One region of the Pseudomonas sp. B21-056 genome, then DNA from elsewhere that is predicted to be linked to it. Evidence: predicted binding sites of a transcription regulator. Region 1 holds the regulator's gene; the other holds the start of a gene.
What was found. Region 1 encodes sigma-54, which starts transcription at its own class of promoters, with help from an activator protein. Its sites were predicted from a motif close to ANTGGCATNNANNTTGCTNT; they were not measured.
Positions count from the first base shown of each region.

Region 2: a site for sigma-54 is predicted at 2,690-2,709, ahead of LOY67_RS07760 (flagellar hook-length control protein FliK). Genes of this name have one in related genera too.

Region 1 covers NZ_CP087203.1:992,649-1,006,928, reverse strand. The annotation lists gene hisD (histidinol dehydrogenase) at 1-252, opposite strand, end outside; gene hisG (ATP phosphoribosyltransferase) at 375-1,010, opposite strand; gene murA (UDP-N-acetylglucosamine 1-carboxyvinyltransferase) at 1,139-2,404, opposite strand; gene LOY67_RS04275 (BolA family protein) at 2,427-2,666, opposite strand; gene LOY67_RS04270 (lipid asymmetry maintenance protein MlaB) at 2,771-3,088, opposite strand; gene LOY67_RS04265 (phospholipid-binding protein MlaC) at 3,085-3,738, opposite strand; gene mlaD (outer membrane lipid asymmetry maintenance protein MlaD) at 3,750-4,217, opposite strand; gene mlaE (lipid asymmetry maintenance ABC transporter permease subunit MlaE) at 4,217-5,014, opposite strand; gene LOY67_RS04250 (ATP-binding cassette domain-containing protein) at 5,014-5,823, opposite strand; gene LOY67_RS04245 (KpsF/GutQ family sugar-phosphate isomerase) at 6,097-7,071, shown strand; gene LOY67_RS04240 (KdsC family phosphatase) at 7,072-7,596, shown strand; gene lptC (LPS export ABC transporter periplasmic protein LptC) at 7,604-8,176, shown strand; gene lptA (lipopolysaccharide transport periplasmic protein LptA) at 8,163-8,708, shown strand; gene lptB (LPS export ABC transporter ATP-binding protein) at 8,708-9,433, shown strand; gene LOY67_RS04220 (RNA polymerase factor sigma-54) at 9,653-11,149, shown strand; gene hpf (ribosome hibernation-promoting factor, HPF/YfiA family) at 11,226-11,534, shown strand; gene ptsN (PTS IIA-like nitrogen regulatory protein PtsN) at 11,547-12,011, shown strand; gene rapZ (RNase adapter RapZ) at 12,014-12,871, shown strand; gene LOY67_RS04200 (HPr family phosphocarrier protein) at 12,887-13,162, shown strand; gene pmbA (metalloprotease PmbA) at 13,312-14,280, opposite strand, start outside.
Region 2 covers NZ_CP087203.1:1,735,954-1,741,140, forward strand. The annotation lists gene fliJ (flagellar export protein FliJ) at 1-74, shown strand, start outside; partial or broken gene LOY67_RS07745 (STAS domain-containing protein) at 178-477, shown strand; gene LOY67_RS07750 (fused response regulator/phosphatase) at 574-2,280, shown strand; gene LOY67_RS07755 (Hpt domain-containing protein) at 2,312-2,656, shown strand; gene LOY67_RS07760 (flagellar hook-length control protein FliK) at 2,757-4,124, shown strand; gene fliL (flagellar basal body-associated protein FliL) at 4,325-4,828, shown strand; gene fliM (flagellar motor switch protein FliM) at 4,838-5,187, shown strand, end outside.

The sequences.
Region 1 (14,280 bases):
AGTCAGGGCCAGCTCCAGGCGCTCGCGCGGCAGGATCAGGTCGGCCATGGACGCCGCTTGCAGGCCGTCGAATTTCTGGGTGAATTCCACCAGGGCTGCATCGCCACGCTCGCGCACGGCCTTGATGATATCCAGCACCCGCTGATTGACCGAGTCGTCAGACACACTTTCCCAGCTCAGCAGATGATCCAGATGATGTGCGAAATCCGGATCGGCAGCGTTGAGTCGGCGAATCGAAGTGGGAGCGGTCATAGCGAGGGCCTCATTAATGGCAAATGCTCAGGCGCCCTAAGCTACCAGTCCATTCGCGTGGGCACCTGAGAAAATTGGCTATGACACGGATAGACGGGCGCGACCGCAGTCGCGCAGGTGTATCAGCCGCGGTGTCGCGATTCCACTGCGTTGCGCAGGGTATCGATCAAAGCCTGGATGCGGGCGTGCTGCATTTTCATCGACGCCTTGTTGACGATCAGCCGGGAGCTGATGTCCGCGATGAAATCCTGGGGTTCCAGGCCGTTGGCCCGCAGGGTATTGCCGGTGTCGACGACATCGATGATCTTGTCCGCCAGGCCGATCAGCGGCGCCAGCTCCATCGAACCGTACAACTTGATGATATCGACCTGACGGCCCTGCTCGGCGTAGTAACGCTTGGCAACGTTGACGAACTTGGTCGCCACCCGCAGGCGCCCCTTGGGCTCAAGCGCGCCGACCTTGCCGGCGGTCATCAGCTTGCACCGGGCGATCCGCAGGTCCAGAGGCTCGTACAAACCCTGGCCGCCATATTCCATCAGCACGTCCTTACCGGCAACACCGAGGTCGGCGGCGCCATGTTCAACGTAAGTCGGCACATCGGTGGCACGCACGATCAGCAAGCGCACATCGGCCTGGGTCGTGGGGATGATCAGCTTGCGGCTCTTGTCCGGATTCTCGGTCGGCACGATGCCCGCTTCAGCCAGAAGCGGCAGGGTGTCGTCAAGGATGCGGCCCTTGGACAGTGCGATGGTCAACATGGGAAACGTCAGTCCTTATCAAGGTACACATGCCCGGTCGCAAGCGGCGCCGGACACACATCGAGAACGCGACATCCTCGATCTGTAACGAAATCAACGGGCGCATCCCTGCGCCCATGCAGCAACAACTAGCCTGGTACGCGGCGGATCTTCGCGCCGAGCATCTGCAGCTTCTCTTCGATGCATTCGTAGCCACGGTCGATGTGGTAGATACGGTCGATCAGCGTGTCGCCTTCGGCAATCAGGGCCGAGATCACCAGGCTGGCCGAGGCCCGCAGGTCGGTGGCCATCACTGGTGCGCCCTTGAGCTTCTCGGTGCCGGTGACGATGGCGGTGTTGCCTTCGACCTGGATCTTGGCGCCCATGCGGTGCAATTCGTAGACGTGCATGAAACGGTTTTCGAAGATCGTCTCGATCACCGCGCCGGTGCCTTCGGCAATGGCGTTGAGGGAGATGAACTGCGCCTGCATGTCCGTCGGGAACGCCGGGTATGGCGCGGTCCGCACGTTGACAGCCTTGGGCCGCTTGCCGTGCATGTTGACTTCGATCCAGTCTTCGCCGCAGGTGACTTCAGCACCGGCTTCCTTGAGTTTCTCCAGGACGGCTTCAAGGATGGTCGGATCGGTGTCCTTGACCTTGACGCGACCACCGGTGACGGCAGCAGCGACCAGGTAGGTACCGGTTTCGATCCGGTCCGGCATCACTTTGTAAGTGGCCGAATGCAGGCGCTCGACGCCATCGATGGTGATGGTGTCGGTACCGGCACCACTGATCTTGGCGCCCATGGCGATCAGGAAGTTCGCCAGATCCACCACTTCAGGCTCGCGGGCAGCGTTTTGCAGCACACTGCGGCCCTTGGCCAGTGCAGCGGCCATCATGATGTTCTCGGTACCGGTCACGCTGACGGTGTCGAAGAAGAAATGAGCGCCGCGCAGGCCACCTTCAGGCGCCTTGGCCTTGATGTAGCCGCCTTCGACGTCGATGATCGCACCCATGGCTTCCAGGCCACGGATGTGCAGGTCCACCGGACGCGAGCCAATGGCGCAACCGCCAGGCAAGGCGACTTCGGCTTCACCGAAACGGGCAACCATCGGGCCCAGCACCAGGATCGACGCACGCATGGTTTTCACCAGTTCATACGGAGCGACCAGGGTCTTGATGGTGCGCGGATCGATCTCGACGCTGAGTTTCTCGTCGATCACCGGCTCGATGCCCATGCGACCGAACAGCTCGATCATTGTGGTGATGTCATGCAGGTGCGGCAGGTTGGCCACGGTCACCGGGCCATCGCACAGCAAGGTCGCGGCCAGGATCGGCAGGGCCGAGTTCTTCGCCCCGGAAATACGGATCTCGCCATCAAGACGAACGCCGCCGGTAATAATCAGTTTATCCATAAGAATCTCGACGCCCTTGGGCTCAGGTGCGCTCGGCCCAGGCCGCGCTGCTGAAAAATTTCATCGTGACCGCGTGGATGCTGCCATCGGCAATCCATGGGTTCAAATGGGCATAGATGCTCTGCTGACGCTTCACTGGGCTCAACGCCACCAGTTCATCGCTGATCACGTTCAGCTGGAAGTTGCAGCCTTCGCCTTCAACTTCCACCTTCGTACCAGGCAGCTTTCCTTCAAGGAAGCTCTTCACTTCTACAGCCTGCATGCTCAACCTCAATCGGCGCCCTGTGCGCACGGGTCGCACATCATACAAAAAAGCCCCGCGCCTGCGAACCCCGCGAAGCAGGACTCTGACGGGGGGGCTGTGGGTCAGGAATGCACCAACAACTCGGTCAGTTCGCTGACCTGGGCTATTTCGCGCATGTCTTCGGGCATTCCACGGATGCTCCACGCCTTGCCGGCCGCCTTGGCGTCCCGCATGAAGCACAGCAGCAGCGACAGTCCGACACTGCTGGACTTCTGCACCGCCGAACAGTCGATGACCAGCTCGGCCGCACTGACGGACCTGATCAGCGCCTGACCCTGCTTGCGCAGGGCCGGGCCGGTGCGATAGTCCAGCACGCCGCTGAGCAACAACTCGCCGGCCTCGCCCAGACGAACGGCCGACTCACTCGCCGACGCACTCATTGTTCCTGCTTCTCCTTGGCTTGCTCGGTCACTTCCTTGGCCTTGGCGACTTCGCCGGCCCAGCCATCGATGGTCTTGTCCAGGTCATTGCCATTGCGCTGCATCGCATCGGCGAACTGGTCGCGGAACAACTTGCCGATGTTGATGCCGTTGATGATCACGTTGCGCACTTTCCACTCGCCGTTCAACTGCTCGAGTGTGTAGGAGACGGGATAGATCGCGCCGTTGTTACCCTTGACCTGCATGTCGACGCTGGTACGGGTACCGCTTTCATCCTTGGCCGGCCCAACGGTGATGCCCTGGTTGTTGTATTCGAGCAGGGCGTTGCCGTAGAACTGCATCAGGCTGCGCTTGAAGTTTTCCTGGAAGCGGGTCATCTGCGCTGGGGTTGCCTTGCGCGAGTACTTGACCGTCATGATGCTGCGGGAGATGCCATCGGCGTCCACCACCGGACCGACAATGCCGTTCAGCGCGTCATAGAACGCGCTTGGGTCCTGCTTGTATTTCTCCTTGTTGGCGGCAAGGTCTGCCAGCAACCGGGTCGTGGTGTCCTGGATGATGTCGTGCGCCGAAGGCGCTGCCAGGGCATTGGTCATCAGCGGCAGGGCTGCCAGCAGGACCAACAGGCTGCGTCGCAAGATAGAGATCATCGAAAGGCTCCTTATTTGGCGTCTTTGCTAACGGTATTGAGCAGGAATTTCCCGATCAGGTCCTCGAGCACCAGCGACGACTGCGTGTCGTGGATGGTCCCACCGTCCTTGAGCAGGGTTTCTTCCCCGCCCACGCTGATACCGATGTATTTCTCGCCCAGCAGCCCGGCGGTAAGGATAGATGCAGTGGAATCGGTCGGCAGGTTATCCACGCGCTTTTCCAGCTGCAGCGTCACCCGGCCGGTGAAGCTGTCGCGATCCAGATCGATTGCCGTGACCTTGCCGATGGTGACACCGGCCATGGTCACCTTGGCTCTGACCGTCAAACCGGCGATATTGTCAAAGTAAGCGTAAAGTTTATAAGTATCGGTGTTCGCGGTCGGCGCCAAGCCACTGACCCGCAAGGCCAGCAGCAACAAAGCCAGGATACCAGCCAGCAGGAAAAGGCCGACACCGATTTCCAGGGTGCGGTTTTGCATCAGAAATCTCCAAACATCAAGGCGGTCAGAATAAAGTCAAGGCCCAGGACCGCCAGCGAGGCGTACACCACGGTCTTGGTAGTGGCACGGCTGATCCCCTCAGACGTGGGCTCGCAGTCATAGCCTTGAAACACGGCGATCCAGGTCACCACGAAAGCGAATACGGCGCTCTTGATGACACCGTTGAGCACATCATCGAGAAAGTCGACGCTGTTCTGCATGTTGGACCAGTAGGAGCCTTCATAGACCCCCAGCCAGTCGACAGCCACCCATGAGCCACCCCAGATGCCGACGACGCTGAAGATGATCGCCAGCACCGGCAGGGAAATGAAGCCGGCCCACAGGCGCGGGGCAATGATGTACTTGAGCGGATCGACGCCGATCATCTCCAGGCTGGACAACTGCTCGGTAGACTTCATGTTACCGATTTCGGCCGTCAGCGCCGAACCGGCACGGCCGGCGAACAGCAATGCGGTCACCACCGGACCGAGCTCACGCAACAGCGTCAGCGAGACCATCTGCCCGACCGCCTGCTCCGAACCGTAGCTGGACAGGATGTTGAAGCCCTGCAACGCCAGCACCATGCCGATGAAAATCCCGGACACGACGATGATCACAAGGGACATCACCCCCACCGAATGCAGTTGCTTGACCAGCAGGCCAAAACCGCCGCCCGTGGCGTTGCGCCCCAGCAAGGCATGGGCCAGGAACAATGTGGAACGGCCCAGCACCGCCAGCACGTCGATGCCGGAACGGCCGAACAGGCGAATTCTTTCTATCAATGATTTCTTGCGCATCAGCGCTTCCCCAGCAGATCGGTACGGTAATCCGTGGCCGGAAAATGGAACGCCACCGGACCGTCCGGATCGCCCTTCATGAATTGGCGAATGCGCGGGTTGTCCGAAGCCTTCAACTCCTGGGGCGTACCCTGCCCCAATACCTGGCCATCGCCGACCACATAGATGTAGTCCGCGATGCTGGCGGTTTCGGCCAGGTCATGGGATACCACGATGCTGGTGATGCCCAGGGCATCGTTGAGCAGCCGGATCAGGCGCACCAGCACCCCCATGGCGATCGGGTCCTGCCCAACGAAGGGCTCGTCATACATGAGGATTTTCGGATCGAGGGCAATCGCCCGCGCCAGGGCGACCCGACGCTTCATGCCACCGGACAGCTCGTCCGGCATCAGATCGAGGGCGCCACGCAGCCCGACCGCCTGCAACTTGAGCAGGACGATGTCGCGGATCATCTCATCCGGCAAGTCGGTATGGACCCGTAGCGGGAATGCCACGTTCTCGAATACATCGAGATCGGTGAACAGCGCGCCGCTCTGGAACAGCACGCCCATATGCTTGCGCGCATCGAACAGGTCGCTGCGCGACAGCTTGGGAAGATTCTGGCCATTGACCCAGACTTCACCGGCACTCGGCCGCAACTGCGCGCCCATCAGGCGCAGCAGCGTGGTCTTTCCGCACCCGGAAGGCCCCATGATGCCGGTCACCTTGCCGCGCGGGATACAAATATCGATGTCATTGAAAATGCTGCGCGTCCCTCGCTTGAAGGACAACCCCTTCAGCTCGACCGCGTAGGCGTTGTCGGCACTCATCTAAACTCCTTGCGATGCAGCCTCACATCCGAATGCCCTGCCCAGCCGATAGCGTCGGTACCACCGGGCATCCGAACCGGCGGCGAACTATATCACTGCAACGGCCAAGCGCCCAAGGGCCACCCCCAACCCGTTAAGCCTGGCTTAAGGTAAATGAGTGCATTTATCCAGAACCTGGTGAGGTGTTTGCACAACGCATGACGAACTAACGTGAGGGAATTGTTCATTGCCGCTATAATCGCCGCCTTTTCATCGGGCTATACGATTTCTGACATGAGCCAATCCAGCGATCTGATTCAATCGGCACAACGTACCATCCGCCTCGAGCTCGAAGCCGTGCAAGGCTTGCTGCCCCATATCGACGCTGATTTCGTACGCGCCTGCGAGATGATTCTGGCCAGCAAAGGCCGCGTCGTGGTGGTCGGCATGGGCAAATCCGGGCACATCGGCAACAAGATCGCCGCGACCCTGGCCAGCACCGGCACCACGGCATTTTTCGTCCACCCGGCCGAAGCCAGCCACGGTGACATGGGCATGATTACCCAGGACGACATTATCCTGGCCCTGTCCAACTCCGGCTCCACCAACGAAATCATTACCCTGCTGCCGTTGATCAAGCGCCTGGGTATCCAGTTGATCAGCGTCACCGGCAACCCCGACTCGCCGCTGGCCAAGGCCGCCGAAGTGAACCTCAATGTTCACGTCGAGCACGAAGCCTGCCCGCTGAACCTGGCACCAACCTCTTCCACCACTGCGGCCCTGGTCATGGGCGACGCCCTGGCCGTGGCCCTGCTGGAAGCCAGGGGGTTCACCGCGGAGGATTTCGCCTTCTCCCACCCTGGTGGCGCCCTGGGCCGACGCCTGCTACTGAAGGTCGAGAACGTGATGCACGCCGGGGACGAGTTGCCGCAGGTGCAACGCGGCACGCTGCTCAAGGATGCACTCATGGAGATGACCCGCAAAGGCCTGGGCATGACGGTGGTCCTCGAGGCCGACGGCAAGCTCGCCGGGATCTTCACCGACGGCGACTTGCGTCGTACCTTGGACCGGACCATCGATGTACACAGTGCCACCATCGAGCAGGTCATGACGCCCCACGGCAAGACCGCCCGCGCCGAAATGCTCGCCGCCGAGGCCCTGAAAATCATGGAAGACCACAAGATCAGCGCCCTGGTGGTGGTCGATGCCGAAGACCGCCCGGTGGGCGCCCTGAACATGCACGACTTGCTGCGTGCGGGAGTCATGTAAATGAACGCAGACCTGCTGCAACGCGGTAAAACCATCAAGCTGGCCGTGTTCGACGTGGACGGCGTGCTGACCGACGGGCGCCTGTACTTCCTCGAGGATGGTAGCGAGTTCAAGACCTTCAATACCCTCGACGGCCAGGGCATCAAGATGCTGATGGCCGCCGGCGTGCAGACCGCTATCATCAGCGGCCGCAAAACCCCGGTGGTCGAACGGCGTGCGAAGAACCTTGGCATTCCCCACCTTTATCAAGGGCGCGAGGATAAACTGGTGGTCCTGGACGAACTCCTGGGCCAACTCAACCTGAGCTATGAACAGGTCGCCTACCTGGGTGACGACCTGCCGGACCTGCCGGTGATCCGCCGGGTTGGCCTGGGCATGGCAGTGGCCAACGCGGCCGGCTTCGTACGCGAGCACGCCCACGGCGTCACCACGGCGCGAGGCGGCGAAGGCGCGGCCCGTGAGTTCTGCGAATTGATCCTGCGCGCCCAGGGCCGCCTCGAAGCGGCCAACGCCGCGTACCTGTGAGCCATTTATGCTGAGCAAGAAGATTCGCACCATCCTGCTGTTCGCGTGCATCGCGGCGATTTTCGCGGCGGTGGGCTACTGGAACATCAGCCCCGAACGTTTTCTCGACCGCCCCGCCGCACAGGTCCAGGAAAACGACATCGACTGGTATGCGACCAACACACATACACTGCAATACCTGCCCGATGGCAAAGTGCAGTACGAAATGACGTCCGACAAGGTCGATCACGTCAAGGCCACCGACATTACGCTGGTCGCCAATCCGGACCTGAACATGTTCCGCGGCACGGAGTTCCCGTGGCATGTGCAGAGCAAGCGTGCTGAAGTCAAACCCGGCGGCACCGAAGTTGAACTGATCGACTCGGTACGCGTGGCACGCACCGATGAGAAGAACCGCACGACCATCATCACCAGCACTCGCATGACCGTGTTCCCGCAGCAACAATATGCGCAGACCGAGCAACCCGTTAGAATCGACGGCGCCGGTGGTGTATCGACCGGCACGGGCATGAAGGCGTATTTGAAGGAAAGCAGGATACACCTGCTATCGAACGTAAGAGGACAGTATGAAGCTCGCTAAAACCCTCCCTATTTTGCTCAGTCTGGGCGCAGCACTGGGAAGCGCGAGCGCCTGGTCCCTCCCCAACGACCGCGACCAGCCTATCCGCATCCAGGCTGACGATGCCCAATTGGACGACAAGAACGGTGTCGCCACCTATAAGGGCGATGTGATCATCACCCAGGGTTCGATGAAGGTCACCGGCAACACCGTGACCATCACCCGCACCCCGAACGGCGACATCGACGTGGTGACCTCGGTGGGCAACCTGGCCTATTTCGAGCAGTTGCAAACCGCCGGCGACACCAAGCCCGTACAGGGTTACGGCGTGACCATCCAGTATCACGCCTCCCAGGACCGCGTCGTGCTGATCGATCGCGCCAAGGTCATCGACAAGGACAACAACGTCACCCAGGGCGAAAAAATCGTCTACGACACGAACAAGAAACTCGCCAGCGCCGGTCGCGCCACCGGCAACAAGGTGACCGAGCAGCGCCCACGGATCGACATGGTCATCCAGCCGAAAAAGAAAACCGAGCAAAAGGCCCAGTAATGGCAACTCTGAAAGCCCAGCACCTGGCCAAGAGCTACAAGAGCCGTCAAGTCGTGCGCGATGTCAGCCTGTCGATCGACAGCGGGCAGATCGTCGGCCTGCTCGGCCCCAACGGCGCGGGCAAGACCACCTGCTTCTACATGATCGTCGGCCTGGTCCAGGCCGATCAGGGCCGCGTCCTGATCGACGACCTGGACGTCAGCCACCAGCCGATGCATGGCCGGGCAAAGGCCGGTATCGGCTATTTGCCGCAAGAGGCGTCGATCTTCCGCAAACTGTCGGTTGCCGACAACATCATGGCGATCCTCGAGACCCGCAAGGAACTCGACAAGGCCGGTCGTCGCCAGGAGCTGGAAAGCCTGCTGCAGGAATTCCACATCAGCCACATCCGCGACAACCTCGGCATGAGCCTGTCCGGTGGCGAACGACGCCGGGTGGAAATCGCCCGAGCCCTGGCCACTGCCCCGAAATTCATCCTCCTCGACGAACCGTTCGCCGGTGTGGATCCGATTTCGGTGGGTGACATCAAGCAGATCATTCACCATCTCAAGGCCAAGGGGATCGGTGTGCTGATCACCGACCACAACGTGCGCGAGACGCTGGACATCTGCGAAACCGCCTACATCGTCAATGACGGCCAATTGATCGCCGAGGGTGACTCCGCCACCATCCTGGCCAACGAACTGGTCAAGGAAGTGTATCTGGGCCACGAGTTCCGCCTGTAAGCGCGAAGTGTCTGGCAAATTGTCCCGGCGCCGCTAATTTAACTAAGGCAGCGCCCTGGGGCGCTCTCAGTGAATCCCCGTCATCGGGAAACTAATTGAGAACTTCCCCTAGGCAAACACTTAAGTTTCAGGCATATAATTTGCTTAAGGTTTGGCGCTCCGGCGCCCTTGTAGTGGATGGCGCATGTGCGCCGGCGAATAAGGTGTTAAGCCCCTGCCATGAAACCATCGCTAGTCTTGAGAATGGGCCAGCAGCTGACGATGACACCGCAGCTGCAACAGGCCATCCGCCTGCTCCAATTGTCGACCCTGGACCTGCAACAGGAAATCCAGGAGGCCCTGGAATCCAATCCGATGCTCGAACGCCAGGAAGAAGGCGACGACTTCGACAATACCGATCCGCTGGCCGACAACGTCGAGCACAAACCCAATACCGAGATCCAGGAACCGTCTTACCAGGAGGAAGCCGCCCCGACGGTGGATAACCTCGAGGATGGCGAATGGAACGAACGCATCCCCAACGATCTGCCCGTGGACACAGCCTGGGAAGACGTCTACCAGACCAGCGCCAGCAGCCTGCCCAGCGGCGATGATGACGAGTGGGACTTCACCACCCGCACCTCTGCCGGCGAAAGCCTGCAAAGCCACCTGCTGTGGCAGTTGAACCTGGCGCCGATGTCCGACACCGATCGCCTGATCGCCGTGACCCTGATCGACTGCATCAACAACCAGGGCTACCTGGACGAGACCCTCGAAGAAATCCTCGAGGCCTTCGATCCCGAGCTGGACATCGAGCTGGACGAGATCGAAGCCGTCCTGCACCGTATCCAGCAGTTCGAGCCGGCCGGCATCGGCGCCCGCAACCTGGGTGAGTGCCTGCTGCTGCAACTGCGCCAGCTGCCCGCCAAGACGCCGTGGCTGGCCGAGGCCAAGCGACTGGTCACCGACTATATCGACCTGCTGGGCGGCCGCGACTATAGCCAGCTGATGCGGCGCATGAAGCTCAAGGAAGATGAGCTGCGCCAGGTGATCGAACTGGTCCAGAGCCTCAACCCACGCCCGGGCTCGCAGATCGAGGCCACCGAGCCCGAATACGTGGTGCCCGATGTGATCGTGCGCAAGCACAACGATCGCTGGCTGGTGGAACTGAACCAGGAATCGGTGCCCAAGCTGCGGGTCAACGCCCAGTACGCAGGTTTTGTAAGGCGCGCCGATACCAGCGCCGACAACACCTTCATGCGTAACCAGTTGCAGGAAGCGCGCTGGTTCATCAAGAGCCTGCAAAGCCGCAACGAAACGCTGATGAAGGTCGCCACCCAGATCGTGGAACATCAACGCGGCTTCCTGGACTACGGCGACGAAGCGATGAAGCCGTTGGTCCTGCACGACATTGCCGAGGCAGTGGGCATGCACGAGTCGACAATCTCCCGGGTGACCACGCAGAAATTCATGCATACCCCACGGGGTATCTACGAATTGAAATATTTTTTCTCCAGTCACGTCAGCACCTCCGAGGGCGGAGAATGCTCATCCACGGCCATCCGCGCGATCATCAAGAAACTGGTGGCTGCGGAAAATCAGAAAAAGCCGTTGAGTGACAGCAAGATCGCTGGTTTACTGGAGGCACAAGGCATTCAGGTGGCCCGCCGTACCGTCGCCAAATACCGTGAATCCCTAGGGATTGCACCTTCGAGCGAACGCAAGCGGTTGATGTAACAGGCCACGCCACAGCGTTCCAGTGGCAGGCATTTCTGCCTGCCGCTTTATGCACTGGCAACGAAGGAGAAGCTGTATGCAAGTCAACATCAGTGGACACCAACTGGAAGTGACCGAACCCCTGCGTACGTACATCGGCGAAAAACTCGACCGATTGGAAAGGCATTTCGACAAGATCACCAACGTGCAGGTCACGATGAACGTCGAGAAGCTGCTGCAGAAAATCGAAGCCACGTTGCATATTCCCGGTGGAGAGGTGGTTGCCAACGCGGAGCACACAGACATGTATGCCGCGATTGACCTGCTGACCGACAAGCTGGATCGCCAACTCAAAAAGCATAAGGAAAAGACCCAGAGCCTGCTCCAAGGCGCAACCGGTCGTTAACCCCCCCAATCCATGATCCGACTAGAATCCATCCTGACCCCCGGCCGTTCCCAGGTGAACGCGCCGGGAGGCAGCAAGAAGAAAGCCCTCGAACAAATCGCCAACCTGATCCACCGGGAAGTACCGGATCTGGAAATGCAGGACGTTTTCGAGGCCCTCGTTGCCCGTGAAAAACTCGGTTCCACCGGTTTTGGCAACGGCATCGCCATTCCCCATTGCCGCCTCAAGGGTTGTGCCACGCCGATCAGCGCGCTGCTGCACCTTGAAGCCCCCATAGATTTCGACGCCATCGATGGCGCACCGGTCGACCTGCTGTTCGTCCTGCTGGTCCCGGAAGCGGCAACCGACAAGCACCTTGAACTGCTCCGCCAGATCGCCAGCATGCTGGACCGCAAGGAAGTGCGCGACAGGCTGCGCGGCGCATCGAGCAACGAAGCCTTGTATCAGGTTGTCCTGGACGAGCAGAACGGTCATTAATCATGCGCCTGATCATCGTCAGCGGCCGCTCCGGCTCCGGTAAAAGCACGGCCCTCAATGTGCTTGAGGACAGCGGCTACTATTGCATCGACAACCTGCCGGCCGGCCTGCTGCCGGAGTTGGCCGAGCGGGCGCTGATCCACACCGAGCTGGCGCAACCGCTGGTGGCGGTTTCCGTCGACGCGCGCAACCTGCCAAGCCACCTGTCGCGCTTTCCCGAACTGCTCGAGGAAGTGCGCAACCGGCATATCCAGTGCGACGTGCTGTATCTGGATGCCGATGATGAAACCCTGCTCAAGCGCTTTTCCGAGACCCGGCGGCGCCACCCCCTGAGCAACGCCAACCGCTCGCTGGCCGAAGCCATCGAAGACGAAAGCCAGCTGTTGGGGCCGATCGCCGACCTGGCGGACCTCAAGGTCAACACCACGAACCTGAACCTGTATCAGCTGCGTGACACCATCAAGTTGCGTTTGCTGAACCAGCCGGAACCGGGCACCGCGTTCCTGGTGGAGTCGTTCGGCTTCAAGCGTGGCATGCCGGTAGACGCCGACCTGGTGTTCGATGTGCGCTGCCTGCCCAACCCTTATTGGAAACCGGAACTGCGCGAGCAGTCCGGGCTGGATCAACCGGTGATCGACTACCTGGCGGCCCAGCCGGATGTCGAGGAAATGTTCCAGGACATCTCCGGCTACCTGCTTAAATGGCTGCCCCGCTTTGCCGCAAGCAACCGCGCCTATGTCACGATCGCCATCGGTTGTACCGGTGGTCATCACCGCTCCGTCTACCTGACCGAGCGCCTGGGCCAGCTCCTGCAACAATCCCTGAAGAACGTCCAGGTTCGCCACCGCGACCTCAGCTAAAGGATCCACATCGCGATGCCTGCTCGGGAAATTGAAATCATCAACAAGCTGGGCTTGCATGCCCGCGCGTCAGCCAAGTTCGTCGGGGTGGCAGGCCAGTTCAAGGACACCACCATCCGGGTCGGTCGTACGCCGGAGGCCACGGTCGATGGCAAGAGCATCATGGCAATGATGATGCTCGCAGCGGGCAAGGGCACCAAGATCTACCTGGAAACCCAAGGCGAGCAGGAGCAGGAGGCGATGGATGCGCTGGTGACCCTGATCAACAACTACTTCGACGAAGGTGGCTGACACCGCAAGACTGTTGTGGCGAGGGGATTTATCCCCGCTGGGCTGCGAAGCAGCCCTGCGGGGATAAATCCCCTCGCCACAGGATGCTTTTACACATTAAAAAGGCGCGTCATCCAATGGATGCCGCGCCTTTTTTATCGCAATGAAAGTCAGCTACCCGCCACCGTCATCCGCTCGATCAGCACCGAACCGGTGCGGATGTTGCTGCGCAGTTCCAGATCATTGCCCACGGCCACGATCTGCTTGAACATATCGCGCATGTTGCCGGCAATGGTCACTTCCTGGACCGGGAACTGGATCTCGCCATTCTCGACCCAGAAACCTGCCGCGCCACGGGAATAGTCCCCGGTGACCATGTTCAGGCCATGGCCCATCAACTCGGTCACCAGCAAGCCTCGCCCCATCCGCCGCAGCAAGGCCGCCTGGTCCTCTTCGCCGTGGGTTACGAACAGGTTGTGCACACCACCGGCATTGGCGGTGCTCGGCATGCCGAGTTTGCGGCCCGAATACGTGCCGAGGATGTAGGACACCAGCTCCCCCTTCTCCACGAACGGCTTGGCATAGGTGGCCAGGCCATCGCCGTCGAACGCCGAACTGCCCATGGCCTGCATCAGGTGCGGGCGTTCGTCGATAGTCATCCATTCCGGGAACAGTTTCTGGCCCAGCGCACCTTCGAGGAACGAGGATTTGCGATACAGGTTGCCGCCGGAAACCGCCGACAGGAAGCTGCCGAACAATCCACCGGCCAGCTCGGCGGCAAACAGCACCGGCACTTCACAGGTCGGTACCGGTCGCGCGCCCAGGCGGCTGGCCGCCCGTTGCGCGGCCTTCTGGCCGATCGACAACGGATCTGCCAACAGACTGCCCTGGCGGTTCACGTCGTACCAGTAATCGCGCTGCATCTGGCCGTTGGCTTCGGCGATCATTACGCAACTGAGGCTGTGACGGGTCGACGCATAACCGCCGATGAAACCGTGGCTGTTACCGTACACCCGGCAGCCCTGATGGGTATTGAGCGTCGTGCCGTCGGCGTTCTTGATCCGCGGGTCGGTATCGAACGCCGCCGCTTCACAGCGCAACGCCTGCTCGATGGCCTGCTCGGGGGTGATGTCCCAGGC
Region 2 (5,187 bases), 740 kb from region 1:
AACTGGAAGACAAGCGCGAACAAAAACTGCTGGATGAATTGTCCCAGCGCCTGCCACGCCAGGATTCGTTTTGATCATGAAGTCGGGATTTTGTCGGTTGGGTGCTCCAAAACCTTGCTCAGTCCTTTACCAGATGCTAAACCTTGTACACGTATGTCCATGACAGGGAAGCCAACTATGTCAGTCGTTACCGAAGTATCCGATGATGGAAAGAAGCTGACGATTTCGATCAAGGGTCGATTCGATTTCGGACGGCATCAGGAGTTTCGCGAGTCCTACGAGAGGCTCAACAGGAAGCCCGAAATCTACGTCGTGGACCTGAAGGATACAACCTACCTCGACAGCTCCGCGCTGGGCATGCTGCTGTTGCTCCGTGATCATGCCGGTGGCGAAGATGCCGACGTGAATGTCACCAACTGCGGCGCGGATGTGCGCAAGATTCTCGCGATCTCCAATTTCGACAAGCTGTTCGATATCGACGGCCCGAAGGACGACAAGTCGGAGAAAGACAAGCCGCAGGCAGGGCATGCCCATCAGGACAAAGTCCATCCGGGCAAAGCCTGATCGACAGCCATGTTGTCCGATCTGGAGTCGCTGACGGTCCTGATTGCCGAAGACAGTGCCGCTGACCGACTGCTGTTGTCGACCATTGTCCGCCGCCAGGGCCATCACGTGCTCACCGCAGCCGATGGCGCCGAAGCGGTGGAAATCTATACGGAGCAACGTCCGCACCTGGTGCTGATGGATGCGATGATGCCAGTCATGGATGGGTTCGAGGCGGCGCAGAAGATCAAGCGGTTGGCCGGCGACCAACTGGTGCCGATCATTTTCCTCACGTCATTGACTGAAAGCGAAGGCCTGGCCCGTTGCCTGGAAGCCGGCGGTGACGATTTCCTCGCCAAGCCTTACAACCAGGTGATCCTGGCCGCCAAGATCAAGGCCATGGACCGTTTGCGCCGATTGCAGGCCACGGTCGTCGAGCAGCGCGACCAGATCGCCCGGCACCACGATTACCTGCTCAACGAACAGCGGGTCGCCAAGGCCGTGTTCGACAAGATCGCCCATTCCGGCTGCTTGAGTGCGCCGAATATCCGCTACCTGCAATCGCCCTACGCCCTGTTCAATGGCGACCTGCTGCTGGCTGCGTTCAATCCGGCCGGCGATATGCACATCCTGCTGGGGGATTTCACCGGGCACGGCTTGCCGGCGGCGGTCGGTGCGATGCCGCTGGCGGAAGTGTTCTACGGCATGACCGCCAAAGGCTATGGCCTGGCGCAGATCCTGCGGGAGATGAATGCCAAGCTCAAACGCATCCTGCCGGTGGATATGTTTTGTTGTGCGACGCTGCTCTGCCTGGGTTTCCAGCGCTGCACCGTGGAAATCTGGAATGGCGGCATGCCCGATGGCTACCTGCATGACAGCCTCAGCGGCGTGCGCACGCCGCTGCCGGCACGGCACCTGCCATTGGGGGTGCTCACGCCGCAATTATTCGATGATCGTACCGAAGTGCATCCCATGGCGGTGGGTGACCGGATATTCCTGCTATCTGACGGCGTCATCGACACCAGCGATGCCGATGACCAGTTGTTCGGTGTGGAGCGGCTGCAACAGGTGTTTGCCGCCAACCGTGAGCCCGACTGTCTTTTCGAAGATATCCAGCAGGCCCTGCGGGACTTTCGCGGCGAGGCCCGCGACGATTTCAGCATGGTCGAAGTTCGCATGGTCGCGCCGACGCAACTCAATCCGCCGCCACCGGTCTATTCCGATAGCGGCCAGTCCAGTCCGCTGGACTGGTCGGTGAGTTTCGAGTTTCGGGCCCAGACGCTCAAGCGCTTCAACCCGATGCCGTACCTGCTGCAATTGCTGCTTGAGGTGCACGGGCTCAGGGCTCAGAGTGGCGCTCTCTACAGTGTGCTTTCGGAGCTCTATTCCAATGCCCTGGAGCATGGGGTGCTAGGGCTCGATTCGAGCATCAAGCGCGACGCGTCGGGCTTTGCCCGGTACTACATGGAGCGCAGTACCCGACTGGATGAACTGGACACCGGTCACATCCGGGTACACTTGCATGTCACACCCCACGGCGACGGTGGTCGCCTGGTGATCGAGGTCGAGGACAGCGGTCAGGGCTTTGATGTCGGTCGTGTGCTGGCCCGGCCGCTGGACAGTGATCGGTTGTCGGGACGTGGTGTAAGCCTGGTGCGTCAGTTGAGTCACCAGGCCCGTTGGTCAGACGATGGTCGTAGTGTCCGTGTGGAGTTTTTCTGGGAGGCTCTGGCATAATCCGCGCCACTCTTGATCAGGGAGCGAACAAGTGAACGAGATTCATCTGGACCGTGACGTGCTCAGCACGTTGAAGGAAGTCATGGAGGAAGGGTATCTGGAATTACTGGATACGTTTCTCAATGACTCAGAGGCACGCCTGCGCGTGCTGCATGAAGCCCGCGATGCCGAAAAGCTGAGCGCCACCGCCCACAGCTTCAAGGGCAGCAGCAGCAACATGGGCGCCATCCGCCTGGCCGAACTGTGCGGTGAGCTGGAACAGCGTGCCAAACAGCCCTCCCTGGGGGGCATCGAGAAGCTGGTCAGCGAAATCGACAGCGAATTTGCTCATGTCCGCAATCTTTGCAGGGAAGAGCGCGAAGGCTTTCACTGCTGAACGTTGACTACCGGGCGTCGCCACTGTCCAGGCGTTGGCCCATCCCTTGCATTGTCCAGTCTCGACTGTACCTATGATTTCAGTGCAGCGGAGACCTTTTATGCCCGTTACGCCCAATACACTGCTTCAGGCCACTGCCCAGGCCAAGCCGCAGGCCGCCGTCAATCCGCCGGCAGCGGCTCCGGACCTCGGCACTAGAGCCTCCAGCTTCGCTCAGGTCTTCGCCCAGCAGGCGCCCGTCAAATCCTCGTCGTCCCCTGAGCCATCCATGAAGCCGGTGCGCGATAAGCCCGACAACAGCGTCAAAAAGGACGCTGGTGATGAAACGGCTGCCGCCCCGGAGCCGACGGTTGCCGATAGCGGCAAAGCCTTGCCTGCCGACAAGCCGGTCAAGGCCGATGACACGGCTGACAATGACGACAATGCCGCCTCCGACACCGAAAACCCGGTGGCGGACGCGGCGCCTGCCGATCCTGCCGTCGACCCGATGTTGCCGCCGGAGGTGGTTGCGCCTGTGGTTCAAGCCGACGTGGTGCCCGTGCCTGTGGTGGACGCCGCGACGGTGCCGCAAGTAGCGGCTACGGTGGCGGCCCCGGTCGTTCCGCTGGCTGTGGCAGCCCAGGCTGCGCCGCCGGTGGATCCGGAATTCGACCCCGATGCCGATCCGCTCGATGCCTTGCCGGCGTTGCGACTGGCGATGGAGCAGGGCGGCCACGTTTCCGCTACCAGCCAGTCGAAGACAGTCACCCCCGCTCCGCTCGACGGTGAGCCGACGTCGGCCCAGACATTTGCCGCCGGCATGGCAAGCATGCTCACCGTGCAAGCCGACCAGAACAGTACCGGCCCTGGCAGCCAGGGTGGGGAAAAGGCCTTCAGTGGCCTGATCGGCGAGGGGCTCAAGGATCTGGGCTCGGCTACCAGCGACACCCGCGTGGATGATTTCGCCAACCGCCTGGCGGCACTGACCCAGGCCGCTACGCCCAAGACCGCCAATGCGGTGCCGGTCAACCAGCCCATCGCCATGAACCAGAGTGGCTGGACCGAAGAGGTGGTCAACCGGGTGATGTACCTGTCGAGCGTCAATCTCAAGGCAGCCGACATCCAGTTGCAACCCGCTGAACTCGGTCGCCTGGACATCCGGGTGAACATGGTGCCGGATCAACAGACCCAAGTGACGTTCATGAGTGCCCACACCGGCGTTCGCGAAGCCCTCGAAGGCCAGTTGCATCGCTTGCGGGACAGTTTCGCCCAGCAGGGCATGGGCCAGGTCGACGTCAACGTGTCCGATCAGTCCCGTGGCTCGCAGAACCAGAACCAGCAGGCGCAGCAGCAGGCCCAGGCCGGACGGACGTCGTCATCCGGTGGACGGGTGGATTCGGCAGATGAACACCTGCCGGCCAGCGTTGCTGAAGTGGCGGCCGCTACCACCAGCGTCATTGGTACCAGCGCGGTCGATTACTACGCCTGACCCGGCGCACTACATCCTGTGGGAGCGAGCCTGCTCGCGATAGCGATAGATCAGTTGAACATTAGTCGACTGACACACCGCCTTCGCGAGCAGGCCCGCTCCCACAGTTGTTTTCGGGTGTTGCAAATTGCTTCTGGCATAACACTTGCTCCTGCCTTGCCATGCAACCGTAAACCCCCGATTAGTGACGGATTATTGGCATGGCGAAGAGCGAAGCAGCAGCTGTAAAGGACCCCGCAACCAAAGGCAAACTCAAGATGATCATCCTGATCGTGGTGGGTGTGCTCCTGGCCATCGGTGTGTCCGTGGGGGCGACCTGGTATTTCATGCACAGCGCTCAAAGCAAGCCGGCGGCGGTGGTCGAGGCTGCGCCTGTGGGCAAGCAGCCGGCGATTTTCGAGCCCATGGCGCCAGCATTTGTCGCCAACTACACCCAGAATGGCCGTCAACGCTACATGCAGGTCAGCATCACTTTGCTGGGTCGTAACCAGGCGGACCTGGAAGCACTGCGGGTGCACATGCCGCTGATCCGCAACAATCTGGTGATGCTGTTCTCCGGACAGAATTTCGACACCCTGGCCACCCCGGTCGGCCAGGAAATGCTCCGTCAGAAAGCCACGGCCAGCGTGCAGGAAGTGGCTCAGAAAGAGCTCGGCAAAGTGGTGATCGAACAGTTGCTCTTCACTAACTTCGTATTGCAGTAGGAACCCGCCATGGCCGTGCAGGACCTGTTGTCCCAGGACGAAATCGACGCGCTGTTGCACGGCGTCGACGACGGCCTGGTACAGACCGAAAACGCTGCTGAACCGGGCAGCGTCAAAAGCTACGACCTGACCAGCCAGGATCGCATCGTTCGCGGACGCATGCCGACCCTGGAGATGATCAACGAACGTTTTGCCCGCTATACCCGCATCAGCATGTTCAACATGCTGCGTCGTTCCGCCGATGTGGCGGTCGGTGGCGTGCAGGTGATGAAGTTCGGGGAGTACGTGCACTCGCTGTATGTACCCACCAGCCTCAACCTGGTGAAGATCAAACCGTTGCGTGGCACCGCGCTGTTTAT